Bosea sp. 685: one gene and its partners. The protein of the gene in region 1 binds, or shares a complex with, the protein of each later gene. Links are inferred from orthologs where the notes say so. Each region holds a gene or a part of one and is shown on either strand. Other genes may lie near its edges. The genes, in order: RMR04_RS14330, dnaN and RMR04_RS30145.

Region 1 (2,763 bases):
CGTGAACGGGTCGACGACATTGCCCAGCGACTTCGACATCTTCTCGCCCTTGGAGAGCAGGAAGCCGTGGCCGAAGACGCGCTTGGGTACCGGAAGACCGGCAGACATCAGCATGGCGGGCCAATAGATGGCGTGGAAGCGCACGATGTCCTTGCCGATGATGTGGACATCGGCGGGCCAGTAATGCCAGCGCGGATTTGTTTCGTCGGGGAAGCCGCAACCGGTCAGGTAGTTGTTGAGGGCATCGACCCAGACATACATTACGTGGTTCGGCGCGCCTGGAACCGACAGCCCCCAGTCGAAGGTGGTGCGGCTGACCGAGAAATCCTCCAGCCCGCTCCTAACGAAGCTGACGACCTCGTTCTTGCGCGTCTCCGGCGAGATGAAGTTCGGCACCTCTTCATAGAGCTTCAGGAGACGGTCCTGATAGGCGCTAAGGCGGAAGAAATAGCTCTCCTCCTCGACCCATTCCACCGGGGTGCCCTGCCCGCCGAGCCGCGTTCCGTCGGGCTGAAGCGTGGTTTCCTTCTCGGCATAGAAGGCCTCGTCGCGAACCGAATACCAGCCGGCATATTTGGCGAGGTAGATGTCGCCATTGGCTTCCAGGCGCCGCCAGAGCTCATGCGTCGAAGGCAGATGGTCTGCGTCGGTGGTGCGGATGAAGCGGTCGAAGGAGCAGCCGAGCCGCTGCTCCATCTGCTTGAAGCGTTCCGCGATCTGATCGACATAAGCCTTTGGAGCAAGGTCATTTTGTGCCGCGGTACGCTGCACCTTCTGGCCATGCTCGTCAGTCCCGGTCATGGCGAAGACGTCGTAGCCGTCGAGGCGCTTGAAGCGCGCGATCGCGTCCGACGCCACCATCTCATAGGCGTGGCCGATATGGGGGGGACCATTCGTGTAGTGAATGGCGGTCGTCAGATAGAATTTGGGCGCCGTGGCCATAGTCCGGTCCGAAGGGTTCGCTTCACGCTGCGCGCGAGCGGGCAACCGCATCCGACAGATCATGAAACATTGTCATCACGAGAGGGCGGCGATCGAGGTTATAGGTGTCCACCTCGCGGGCCGCGCGTCCCAGCTTTTCCCATACCTCCGCCAGCGGTGCAAGGCGCGCCGGGCTCGCAGCCGCATGGGCATGGAGATGGTCGCCGAGCCAGCTCTGGATGGTGTCGATCATCACCGCGAAGTCGCCCTCGCCCGCCTTGCCGGCGACGTCCTCGGCGAGCGCCAGCAAGGCAGTGAGGTCGATGCCGGGAAGTGCGTCGAGCCGTGCCCGCACCGCCTCGACCAGTGCAAGCGTCTCGGGATCGACATAGGTCAACGCGCGGCGCACCGAGCCGTCGCTGAAGCTGGCGGCGCGCAACAGAGCCGATTCGTCGAAGGGATCGCCCATTCGCTCCAGCGCAATCCGGCCGGCCTGCGCGATAGCAGCCTCATCCAGAGCCTCGAAGGTCAGGAGCCGGCAGCGCGAGCGGATCGTCGGCAGCATGCGGCCGGGCGCATGCGCTACGATCAGGAAGAGCGCGCGCAGCGGCGGTTCCTCCAGCAGCTTCAGCAAGGCGTTGGCGGCCGAGCGGTCCATATCCTCGGCGGAATCGACAATGGCGACGCGCCAGCCGCCTTCGGCCGCGCTCGAACCGAAGCGGTCGAGCACACGGCGAACCGAATCGACCGGGATATTGCTGGTGTAGCCCTTGCCATCGGGTTTCTGCGTCCGGCGCAGCACGTGCAGATCGGGATGCGATTGCGCCATGATGCGCCGGCTCGCGGGATCCGCTTCCGCCATCGCAAGCGAAGCGGCATCGGCCGCGCGCCGGGCCGGGTCGCCGGCCGCCAGCATGAAACGCGCGGCGCGATAGGCGAAGCTCGCCTTGCCGATGCCTTCCGGGCCGCCGAGCAGCCAGGCATGGTGCATCCGGCCCGAGCGCAACGCTTCGAGAAAGTCCTGCTCCTGCGTCCCATGCCCGACGAGCGCCAGAGTCTCGCGCGGGTGCGGGGCGTTCGGCAACCGGTCGGGTTCGTCGCTCGTTGCGCGCATCAGGCGTCCTGTGGCAATGGCAGGCGCTGGTGGAGCACAATCCTGACCGCGACGGCAAGCGTTTCCGGCACGGCCGTTTCGTCAAGCAAGGCGGCTTACAGCCAGAAGCGCTGCACTGGCTCCCTCCCCTCCGCTCCTATTCCTTCAGCCTGACGACGCCATTGGCGACATCGGGCTGCTTCGGGATGATCTTGCTCGCCACATACCAATCGGCGATACGCGCAATCTGCGCGACATCCGCCTCCGAGACCGCGCGAGTTGGCACAGCGTTGTTCGCACCGAGCGCAGGCGCAAGATCCGCCGGCAGGCTCATCGCCTGGGCCCAGATCGCTCCGGCCTCGGCCTCGTGCTCCAGCGACCAGGCGTTGTCCTGCTTGGCTATGTCGAAGATCACTTGCAGCAGCGCAGCCTTTTCGGAGGCAAAGCTCTTGCTGGCCATGAGCGTGACGGCATTCTCCGAACCGATCTCCGCACCATCGGCCAGAATGCGCGCGTCATAGCTCTTCAAGGCGATGGAGATGAAGGGATCCCAGGTCGCCCAGGCATCGACATGCCCCTGGGTGAAGCCCGGGCCGCTATCGCTTGGGCTGAGATAGATGCGCTTCACGGCGGACGCATCGATCCCGTTGCGCTCCAGCGCCCGCATCAGGAGATATTCGCCGGTGCCGCCTCGATTGACCGCGACGCTGCGGCCGGAGAGATCCTTCAGCGTCTTGATTGGAGAATCG
Region 2 (4,902 bases), 3.4 Mb from region 1 along the record:
TTCATCGCCGGGCGGACAGCAATGGCCACCGGGGATTTTCATAAGAAATGAGGGTGTTTGGCTCGCGACCCAGGGGGGTTGGAGGATGCGGCTCTTTGTCTTGTCAGATTGAGATGAAGTGCGGCTTCGTCCCGCGGCGGGCTTTCCAGGCGTAATCGACAGGAGCGAAGGCAGGCCCCCCTGCGAGCGCGCAGCGTTCGCGGAAAGCCTGTTCTATCGACCGGACAGTAGCGCCGGCGAGGCTGCCGCATTGCGGCGGTTCTCGCTCAAGCGCGCCAATTTTTTAAAAGAAACGGGGCAACACACATGTTTGAACGGCAGGAGACAGTGGCAGCGATCGAGGCAGTGGCGGCGCCGCTTCCCTTGATTGCAGCCACGATCACGGAGACGATCGCCCCCCTGCAGGGTTCGCTCGGGGAGGCCTGGGACCGCGTTCGCCGCCGCTTGCGTGCGGAGCTTGGCGAGGACGTGTTCTCGAGCTGGTTCGCCCGCGTCGAGATCGGCGGGCTCGTCGACAGCGTCGCCTATCTGACCGTGCCGACCCGTTTTCTGAAGAGCTGGCTCGAGGCGCATTACGCCGAGCGTCTTCAGGTCAATTGCCAGGCCGAACTCGGCGCCGTGAATGGCGTCATCCTGTCCGTCCGCCAGGTGTCGCGTGACAGCGCCCCGGCTCCGGTGCGGGAGATGGCCGCCGCGCGTCCGCGCTCTGCGGTGGCTACGCCCGTGGCGGCTTCCGCTGAGGTCCGTCATGGTGAGGCAGCGACGCCATGCGAGCGCGACATCGTCGACGCTTGCGGCACGGTGCTCGACCGGCGCCTGACCTTCGAGAACTTCATCGTCGGCAAGTCGAACCAGCTCGCTTTCGCGGCTGCCGAGCGTATCGCTGCGGCTCCTGCCGGATCGACGCCCTACAACCCGCTCTACATTCATGCCGGCGTCGGCTTGGGCAAGACGCATCTGCTGCAGGCGATCGCTCAGGAGGCGCGCCGCCAGGGCAAGCGCGTCGCTTATTTCACCGCCGACCGCTTCATGTACGGCTTCGTCGCCGCGCTGAAGTCGCAGACCGCGCTCGCCTTCAAGGAGAAGCTGCGCGGCATCGACCTGCTCGTGGTCGATGATGTGCAGTTCATCCAGGGCAAGTCGATCCAGCAGGAGTTCGGCCATACGATCAATGCGCTGATCGACGCCGGCAAGCAGATCGTCGTGGCCGGTGACAGGCTCGCCAATGATCTCGAGGCCCTGGACGAGCGCATTCGCTCGCGTCTGGGCGGTGGGCTCGTGGTCGAGGTCGGCGATCTCGACGAGACGCTGCGCGGCAAGATTCTTGGCGGTCGGTTGGCGGCGCTGCATGCCGCCCATCCGAATTTCCACGTCAATCCCGATGTCGTCGCCTATGTCGCTTGCGTCGTCGCCACCAATGGCCGCGATCTCGACGGCGCCGCCAACCGCTTGCTCGCCCATGCCACGCTGTCTGGCCAGGCGGTCACCCTGGAGACGGCCGAGGCCGCGATCCGCGATCTGGTGCGGACCCGCGAGCCGCGCCGCGTCAAGATCGAGGACATCCAGAAGCTGGTCGCAACGCGCTACAATGTCAGCCGGGCCGATATCCTTTCGGAGCGGCGGACGGCGGCGGTGGTGAAGCCGCGCCAGATCGCGATGTATCTCTCCAAGGCGCTGACCCCGCGCTCCCTGCCCGAGATCGGCCGCCGGTTCGGCGGGCGCGATCACACCACGGTGCTGCATGCGGTGCGCAAGATCGAGAAGGCGATCACCGAGGATCGCTTGCTCCATGACGAGGTCGATCTCTTGAAGCGCATGCTGCAGGAGTGAGCAGCAGGAGTGAGCGACGGGCATTGAAGCCCCTCCGCCCGCTTTGATTGTGATTGCCGGCGCGCCTGCCCTTGCGCCGGTGGCGCGCCTCCGGCAATGTCGCGGGCCATTCCGCCGCCCGCGCCTCCTTGGCCCGGGCGCAATCACGCCAGAAGACTAAGAGATATGAAGGTCACGGTCGAACGTTCCACGCTGCTGAAGTCGCTGGGCCACGTGCATCGCGTGGTGGAGCGCCGCAACACGATCCCGATCCTGTCGAACCTGCTGCTCAGTGGAGCGGAGGCCGGCCTGAGGCTCAAGGCGACCGACCTCGATATCGAGGTCGTGGAAACGATCGCCGCCGATGTCGCCGAGCCCGGCGCGACGACCGTCCCGGCCCATACGCTGTACGATATCGTCCGCAAGCTGCCCGACGGCGCGCAGGTCTCGCTTGAGACGACTGGCGAGACCGGGCTGACCCTGCGCTCGGGCCGCTCGCGCTTTCAGCTCCAGACCTTGCCGGAAAGCGACTTCCCCGACATCACGGCCGGCGAGATGGCGCATCGCTTCGTGCTCCCGGCGGGCGAGTTCAAGCGCCTGATCGACAAGACGCAATTCGCGATCTCGACCGAGGAGACGCGCTATTATCTGAACGGCATCTATCTCCACACGCTCGATGTCGAGGGCCGCAGCCTGCTGCGCGCGGTCGCCACCGACGGCCACCGTCTCGCCCGCGTCGACACCGCAGCGCCTGCAGGCGCTGCCGGCATGCCGGGTGTCATTATCCCGCGCAAGGCCGTCTCCGAAATCCAGAAACTGCTGGAGGACGGCGAGACCGAAGTGGCGATCGAATTGTCCGCGACCAAGATCCGCGTCGCGACCCAGGCCGTTGTACTGACCTCGAAGCTGATCGACGGCACTTTCCCCGATTATCAGCGGGTCATCCCCAGCGGCAACGACAAGCGATTGACCGTCGACAAGGGTGATTTCGCGGCCTCGGTCGACCGCGTCTCGACGATCTCCTCCGAGCGCGGCCGGGCCGTGAAGCTCTCCATGGCCGATGGCCGCATGACGCTCTCGGTCACCAATCCCGATTCCGGCTCGGCGACCGAGGAGATCGAGGTCGACTATGATGCGAGCCCGCTCGATATCGGCTTCAATGCCCGCTATCTCATGGATATCGCCGCCCAGCTCGATGGCGACACGGCCCTGCTCAAGCTGGCCGATCCCGGCTCGCCGACCGTGATCCAGGATCGCGAAGGCGCGTCTGCGCTCTATGTGCTGATGCCGATGCGCGTTTAGAGCATTGCGCGAAAAAGTGGGCACCGGTTTTTCGCTGGAGCAATGCTCTAGATCCTTGGAATCGATCACGTTTTTTGCATTCGGGCGTGACCGTCCGAATGCGACGTGATCTAGCCGGCATTCAGCGTCGTGACGGCCGTCGCGCGCCTGATCCTTCAGGATTTCCGCTCCTACGAGGCTCTTGATCTGACGATCGAGGGCCAAATCGTTGCGCTCGTCGGCGAGAATGGAGCGGGCAAGACCAATCTGCTGGAAGCACTTTCGCTGTTTGCGCCTGGGCGCGGCTTGCGCCGCGTCGACCTTGCCGACATGGCGCGCCAGGGCGGACCGAGCTCTTTTGCCGTCTCGATCGCGCTCGCCGATGACGGGCCGCGCCTGGGCATGGGGCTGAGCGAGCGCGATGGCGAGGGCAAGCGCAGCCGCCTCTCACGCATCGATGGCGTTCCGGTCGGCTCGGCGCTGGCCTTCAGCGAGCATCTGCGCCTGGTCTGGCTGACGCCGGATGTCGATGGGCTGTTCAGGGGCGCCGCCGGCGACCGCCGCCGCTTCCTCGACCGGCTGGTGCTGGCGGTCGACCCGACGCATGCGACCCGCTCGAACGCGCTGGAGCGCGCCTTGCGCTCACGCAACCGTATCCTCGAGGAGACGCCGCATCAGACGCAATGGCTCGACGCCGTCGAGCGCGAGGTCGCCGAGCTTGGCGTCGCGGTCGCCGCCGCCCGCGCCGAGACGGTGGCGCGCTTGAGCGCGATCATCGCGGAGACCCGCGATGACGCCTCGCCCTTCCCCCATGCGGAGCTGGCACTGGCGGGCGAACTCGATACTCTGGTGGCACAGCGGCCGGCGCTCGACGCCGAGGATGAGTACCGCGCCTTGCTGCGGCAGAGCCGGGCTCGCGACCGCGCCGCCGGGCGAACGCTGATCGGGCCGCAGGCCTCGGATCTCGAAGTCCGCCATGCGCCCAAGGACATCCCCGCCGAACTGGGGTCCACCGGCGAACAGAAGGCGCTTCTGATCGGCCTCGTGCTCGCTCATGCCAGGCTGGTCGCTGCGATGAGCGGCATTGCCCCGCTCGTGCTGCTGGACGAGATCGCCGCCCATCTCGATCCGCGCCGGCGGGCGGCGCTCTATGACGCCCTGCTCGCGCTCGGCTGCCAGGTCTGGATGACCGGGGCCGACCCGGCGCTGTTCTCCAGCCTGCCGGAGGGGTCTGAGCGCTTCCTGGTCAATGCCGGGCGTGTCGTCCCGCTGAGCTGAGATTGCCCTGTGGTGGGAGGCCGCGCGGACCCAGCAGGGACGGTTAACCATTTTTGACGAGAGTGAGGGCGATGCAACCGTCGCCGCCCTCCTTCACGGCTGCCGAGGCCGCTCTCGCCGCTCGCCTTCTGGCGATTCTGGAGCCGCATTTCGACGCTTCGGTGTGCTCGCTCTACAGGAAGACCTTCGGCAGCGGCGAGCTCTGGCGGCATCAAGAGACATTTGCCGACGAGGCGTTGAAATACCGCTATCTGTTCGGTCTGCGGCTCGATGCGGATTATCTCGCGGCGAAGAAGCGGATCGTCGCCCGCGCCAATGGCGGCAAGATCCACCTCGCCGATTACCCGCAGTTCTTCCTCGAGGATTTCTCCAACTTCCTCGCCGTCATCGTCTCGCTTTGGAAGCGGCGCTGGGGTCCGATCGATGACGCCCTGCGCGTCTTCTGCAGGCTGATGCTGACGGATATCTCGTTCTCGCTGGCTTGCTTCGACGAGGCGATCGAAACCGAGACGGAAGGCCGCCTGAACGCGATCG
Region 3 (4,819 bases), 3.5 Mb from region 1 along the record:
CGGCGCCAAGGTTGTCATCTCGCAGCACCCGCGCCGCACCAAGCCGCTGCCGCTCGACCGCGAACTCTACAAATGGCGCCATCTCATCGAAAACTTCTTTTGCAAGCTCAAGGAGTTCAAGCGCGTCGCCATGCGCGCCGACAAAACCGACCAAAGCTTCTCAGCAATGATCTACCTCTCTGCTGCCGTCATCAATTCTCGATGAATCCCCACAAGCCCTAGAAACCCGTACGCTGCCTAATCGCGGCGGCGAGTGTGCCGTCGTCGAGATAGTCGAGCTCGCCGCCGACCGGCACGCCATGGGCGAGCTTGGTCACCTTGACCGGCAGATGCGCCAGAAGGTCGGTGACGAAATGCGCCGTGGTCTGGCCGTCGACCGTGGCGTTGAGCGCCAGGATGATTTCCTTGACCGCGGGATCGGAGGCGCGCGCCACCAACGCCTCGAGCGTCAGATGCTCGGGCCTGACGCCGTCCAGCGCCGACAGAATCCCGCCCAGCACGTGATAACGCCCCTGGACCGCGCCCGAGCGCTCCAGCGCCCAGAGATCGGCGATGTCGGCGACCACCACGATCTGCCCGTCGTCGCGGCGCGTATCGCGGCAGAGCGAGCAGGGGTCGCTCGTATCGATATTGCCGCAGTTCGAGCAGACGACGATACGCTCGCGGGCAACCGCCATGGCTTCCGAGAGCGGGCCGAGCAATTGCTCGCGCTTCTTGACGAGGTGCAGCGCAGCGCGCCGGGCCGAACGCGGCCCGAGCCCCGGCAATTTGGCCAGGAGCTGGATCAGGCGTTCGATCTCGGGGCCGGCGATGGCGCGGGACATGTGGGGCCTTGAGGCTCGCGTCATGGTCGGCCCTGAGCCGACCAACTCTTCATCCAGAGGCATTCCTGCACAAGATGCTCGGGTCAAGCCCGAGCATGACGGCGGAGCCTCAAAACAGCTTCATGCCGGGCGGGATCGGCAGGCCCTTGGTGATCTCGGCCATGCGCTCCTGCATGACCCGCTCGGAGCGGCCGCGCGCATCGCTGCAGGCGGCGACGATCAGGTCTTCCAGGATCTCGCGCTCATCGGCGAGCATCAAAGCCGGGTCGATCTTCACAGCCTTGACCGCGCCCTTGGCCGTCATGGTGACGCTGACCATGCCGCCGCCGGCGGCACCCTCGACTTCGATGGTGTCGAGCTCGGCCTGAACATTGGCCATCTTCTGCTGCATTTCCTGCGCCTGCTTCATCAGGCCCATCATATCGCGCATGGTCGCTTCTCCCGTAGTCCCTGACTGCTTTTGGAAACCGGATATCGGAAAATCAGAAATCGATGCCGTCGAAATCCGGCTCGCTATCGTCGAAGAGCGGCTCGGCCTCGGGCAGATAATCATCCTCGGAGGACGCCGCGGCAGGCGCCTCTGAGGCCGCGGCGCGCGGATCGCGGACATCGACGATGCGCGCGCCCGGAAAGCGCTCGAGCACCGCCCTGACCGCCGGATGCGAGGCCGCGTCGCTCTCGCGCCGGTCCTTCTCGGACTCGGCCTGCTCGCGCAGGGTCGCGCCGCCCTCGGCGGTGACGACCGCCACCATCCAGGTCTGGCCGGTCCATTCCTTCAGCTTGCGCGAGAGGTCGGTGGCAAGCGTGCGCGATGCGCCCGAGGTCACGGAGAACTCGATCCGGCCGGGCTCGAAGCGCACCGGGCGGACATCGCGCTCGAGCGCGATCTTGAGCGTGATGTCGCGATGCTGCGAGGCAAGCGCGACGACATCCTCCAGCGAAGCCACCTGCACGAGCGGCTGGGCCATGGCGCGCGGGGCAGCCATGGGAGCCGGCATCGGGTTGGCGCTGGCGAGCACCGGCCGCGCGGCCAGCGCCGTATTGCCGCCGCCCGAGGGCGGGCGCGGCGCGGAGGAGGGCGCGCCATTGCCGCCGGACATGGCTCCGGAGCCGTCGCGCAGCATCTTCAGGGCCTCGTCGGGCGTCGGCAGATCGGCGGCATGGGCGAGGCGCACCAGCACCATCTCGGCCGCCATGACCGGCCTGTCGGCCTGCTTTACCTCGGTGATGCCCTTGAGCAGCAATTGCCAGGTCCGTGCCAGCACGCGGATCGACAGGCGCTGGGCGAAATCGCCGCCGCGCAGGCGCTCGGCCTGGTTCAGCGTGTTGTCCTTCAGCGCCTCGGGCACGAGCTTGAGGCGCGTCACCAGATGGGTGAATTCGGCGAGATCGGTCAGCACCACGACCGGATCGGCGCCAGCGTCATATTGCGCCCGAAGTTCGCCGAGCGCGGCGGCGATGTCGCCCTTCATCACCACCTCGAACAGGTCGATGATGCGAGCCCGGTCGGCGAGGCCGAGCATGGAGCGGACATCGTCGAGCATGATCGTGCCCGCCGCATGGGCGATGGCCTGATCGAGAATCGAGAGCGAATCGCGCACCGAGCCCTCGGCCGCGCGCGCAATGGCCGCCAGCGCCTCGTCCTCGGCCTCGACGCTCTCGGCCTTGCAGATGCCCGAGAGATGCGACACCAGCAGGCTCGCGTCGACGCGGCGCAGGTCGAAGCGCTGGCAGCGCGACAGCACGGTCACCGGAACCTTGCGGATCTCGGTCGTCGCGAAGATGAAGCGCGCATGCGGCGGCGGCTCCTCCAGCGTCTTCAGGAAGGCGTTGAAGGCACCGGCCGAGAGCATGTGCACCTCGTCGATGATATAGACCTTGTAGCGGGCCGAGACCGGCGCGTAGCGCACCGCGTCGTTGATCTGGCGGACATTGTCGACGCCGTTATTGGAGGCGGCGTCGATCTCCATCACGTCGATATGCCGGCCCTCGATGATGTCCTTGCAGTGGATACCGAAACGGGCGAGGTCGGTCGTGGGCGCGCCGCCGCCATCCTCGGTCTGATAGTTCAACGCGCGCGCCAGGATGCGGGCGGTCGTGGTCTTGCCGACGCCGCGCACGCCGGTCAGCATCCAGGCCTGGGGAATGCGGCCGGCGCTGAAGGCGTTGGTGAGCGTGCGCACCATCGCGTCCTGGCCGATCAGGTCGCCGAAATGGGCGGGGCGGTATTTGCGGGCCAGCACGCGGTACGGCGTCGGCGCAGCCGCGGCGGGCGCCGGTTCGAAGCCGGCAAAGCCGGGTTCGTCTGTGGAGGCGGCGTCGGTCTCGTCGGTCATCAGACTGCTTTCGCCAATCGCGAGGCGACGGTCAACGCTTAGTGACGGTCAAGGCCTGGTGACGGTCAAGGCCTGGTCTTGTCGCGAATGGCCTGAAGGGCGTCGCAGATGGCGCAATCGCGCCGCCAGGCCGCATGCCGATCATACGCATGAGGTGGGAGGCTGGACGAAGACCCGTTCGGTCTCGTTAGGGCTGCTTCCTTCCGGACCTGACCCGGTTGGCGAGTGAGACGTCCCTCGCCAACCTCCCGGGCGCTATATCGGGGATGTCGCGCCCGAGCGCAAGCCTGCCCTGTGTGCAAGCCTGCCTGTCGTTGTTCCCGGTTCAAGCGGACTCCCCGGTTCAAGCCGACCTGGGCGGCTCGGAGGGCCGGTTCTCTTCCTGCGCCGCGAAGACGTTATGGGCGTAGGCGTCGAGGATGGCCTCGGAGCGGGCGAGGCGCTCAGCCGCCTCATCGGCGCGCGGGGCCTTGTAGAAATCGAGCTTGCGGATCTTCTCGATCCAGTTCTTGAACTTCATCAGTTCCTGCTCGTTCTCCTCGAGCTCGGCGAAGGTGAAATGCGAGACGCGGGTCTCCTCCGCGATCTCGGCCTCGAAGGCCACGCATTTCTCGACGAACTCCTTGTACTCGTCGTCGCGGTCGGCATTGAAGCGCCCGATGATCTTCTCCTCCTGCTTCTGGTCGAGTCCGACCGTCGCCAGCAGCAGCGCCTCGCCCTCGGCCTCGGCGATCTCGTTCTCGACCACCTTCAGACGCCGCAGATGGTCGTCCGTCTTCGGCAGCAGGCAGACGCCGCCCTGCAGATAGACCGCACCCATGCCCTTGAGCTTGCGCCAGACCGAGACGCGCTTGCGGGCCGGCTCGGCCGGGATCTTATAGGTCAGCAAAAGCCACTCCAGCGACGCCATGGAACCTCTTGAATGTTACGGCCGTTACATTTACAAGCGATCAAACCGACCGCTGGGCGAGAGCCATTGTGACAGGCTTCCTTCCCTTCGGCCAGCCGCCCCTGCAAGCGAGCCCCAGCCGATGACCTGGACGACAGCTGCCCCCGCCATATCCGCCGCCTTCCTCGCCTCGCTCGTCGAGGTGGTCGAGGCCTTCACCATCGTGCTTGCGGTGGGAACCGTGCGCGGCTGGAAGCCGGCCCTGACCGGAACCGCATGCGCGCTCGCCGCGCTCGCGCTGCTGGTGCTGGTCCTCGGTCCCGTGCTCGGCAGTATTCCGCTGCAAGCGTTGCAGCTCTTCATCGGCGTCCTGCTGCTGCTGTTCGGATTGCGCTGGCTGCGCAAGGCGATCCTGCGTTCCGCCGGCTTCATCCCGCTGCATGACGAGCTCGCAGCCTTTGCGAAGGAGACGAATGCGCTCAACGCCGCGAGAGCGCGCGAGCGCGAGGCCAGGCATCTCGACTGGATGGCCGGCCTCACCGCCTTCAAGGCCGTGATGCTCGAGGGCATCGAGGTCGTGTTCGTGGTCATCGCCGTCGGGGCCGGGCGCGACTTGATCTGGCCGGCGAGCCTGGGGGCGCTTGCCGCCTGCCTGCTCGTGCTCATCCTCGGCGCCATCGTTCACAAGCCGCTGGCGCGCGTGCCCGAGAACACGCTCAAATTCGGCGTCGGCGTGATGCTCTCCGCCTTCGGCGTCTACTGGACGGGCG

The links.
Region 2: the proteins of RMR04_RS14330 (region 1) and dnaN are in contact, whole or in part, in a cryo-EM structure (PDB 8GIZ), measured with the Escherichia coli proteins. The link is inferred for Bosea sp. 685 from one-to-one orthologs.
Region 3: the proteins of RMR04_RS14330 (region 1) and RMR04_RS30145 are in contact, whole or in part, in a cryo-EM structure (PDB 8GIZ), measured with the Escherichia coli proteins. The link is inferred for Bosea sp. 685 from one-to-one orthologs.

Annotation. Positions count from the first base shown.
Region 1 is NZ_CP134779.1:2,725,485-2,728,247, reverse strand. It holds RMR04_RS14330 (DNA polymerase III subunit delta'), read right to left. Parts: upstream 2,036-2,763; coding sequence 965-2,035; downstream 1-964. Other genes in the region: RMR04_RS14325 (aliphatic sulfonate ABC transporter substrate-binding protein), read right to left, coding at 2,172-2,763; metG (methionine--tRNA ligase), read right to left, coding at 1-942. UniProt on the Escherichia coli protein: Part of the beta sliding clamp loading complex, which hydrolyzes ATP to load the beta clamp onto primed DNA to form the DNA replication pre-initiation complex.
Region 2 is NZ_CP134779.1:6,095,054-6,099,955, reverse strand. What follows is about bases 1,104-4,053. They hold dnaN (DNA polymerase III subunit beta), read left to right. Parts: upstream 1,104-1,995; coding sequence 1,996-3,111; downstream 3,112-4,053. Other genes in these bases: recF (DNA replication/repair protein RecF), read left to right, coding at 3,241-4,053; dnaA (chromosomal replication initiator protein DnaA), read left to right, coding at 1,104-1,830. In the rest of the region: more of dnaA, read left to right, coding at 307-1,103; more of recF, read left to right, coding at 4,054-4,368; RMR04_RS29670 (methyl-accepting chemotaxis protein), read left to right, coding at 4,440-4,902. UniProt on the Escherichia coli protein: Confers DNA tethering and processivity to DNA polymerases and other proteins. Acts as a clamp, forming a ring around DNA (a reaction catalyzed by the clamp-loading complex) which diffuses in an ATP-independent manner freely and bidirectionally along dsDNA.
Region 3 is NZ_CP134779.1:6,194,032-6,198,850, reverse strand. What follows is about bases 734-3,600. They hold RMR04_RS30145 (DNA polymerase III subunit gamma/tau), read right to left. Parts: upstream 3,161-3,600; coding sequence 1,307-3,160; downstream 734-1,306. Other genes in these bases: RMR04_RS30135 (Chromate resistance protein ChrB), read right to left, coding at 3,504-3,600; RMR04_RS30150 (YbaB/EbfC family nucleoid-associated protein), read right to left, coding at 934-1,254; recR (recombination mediator RecR), read right to left, coding at 734-824. Outside these bases: more of recR, read right to left, coding at 219-733; more of RMR04_RS30135, read right to left, coding at 3,601-4,070; RMR04_RS30130 (COG4280 domain-containing protein), read left to right, coding at 4,192-4,819. UniProt on the Escherichia coli protein: Part of the beta sliding clamp loading complex, which hydrolyzes ATP to load the beta clamp onto primed DNA to form the DNA replication pre-initiation complex.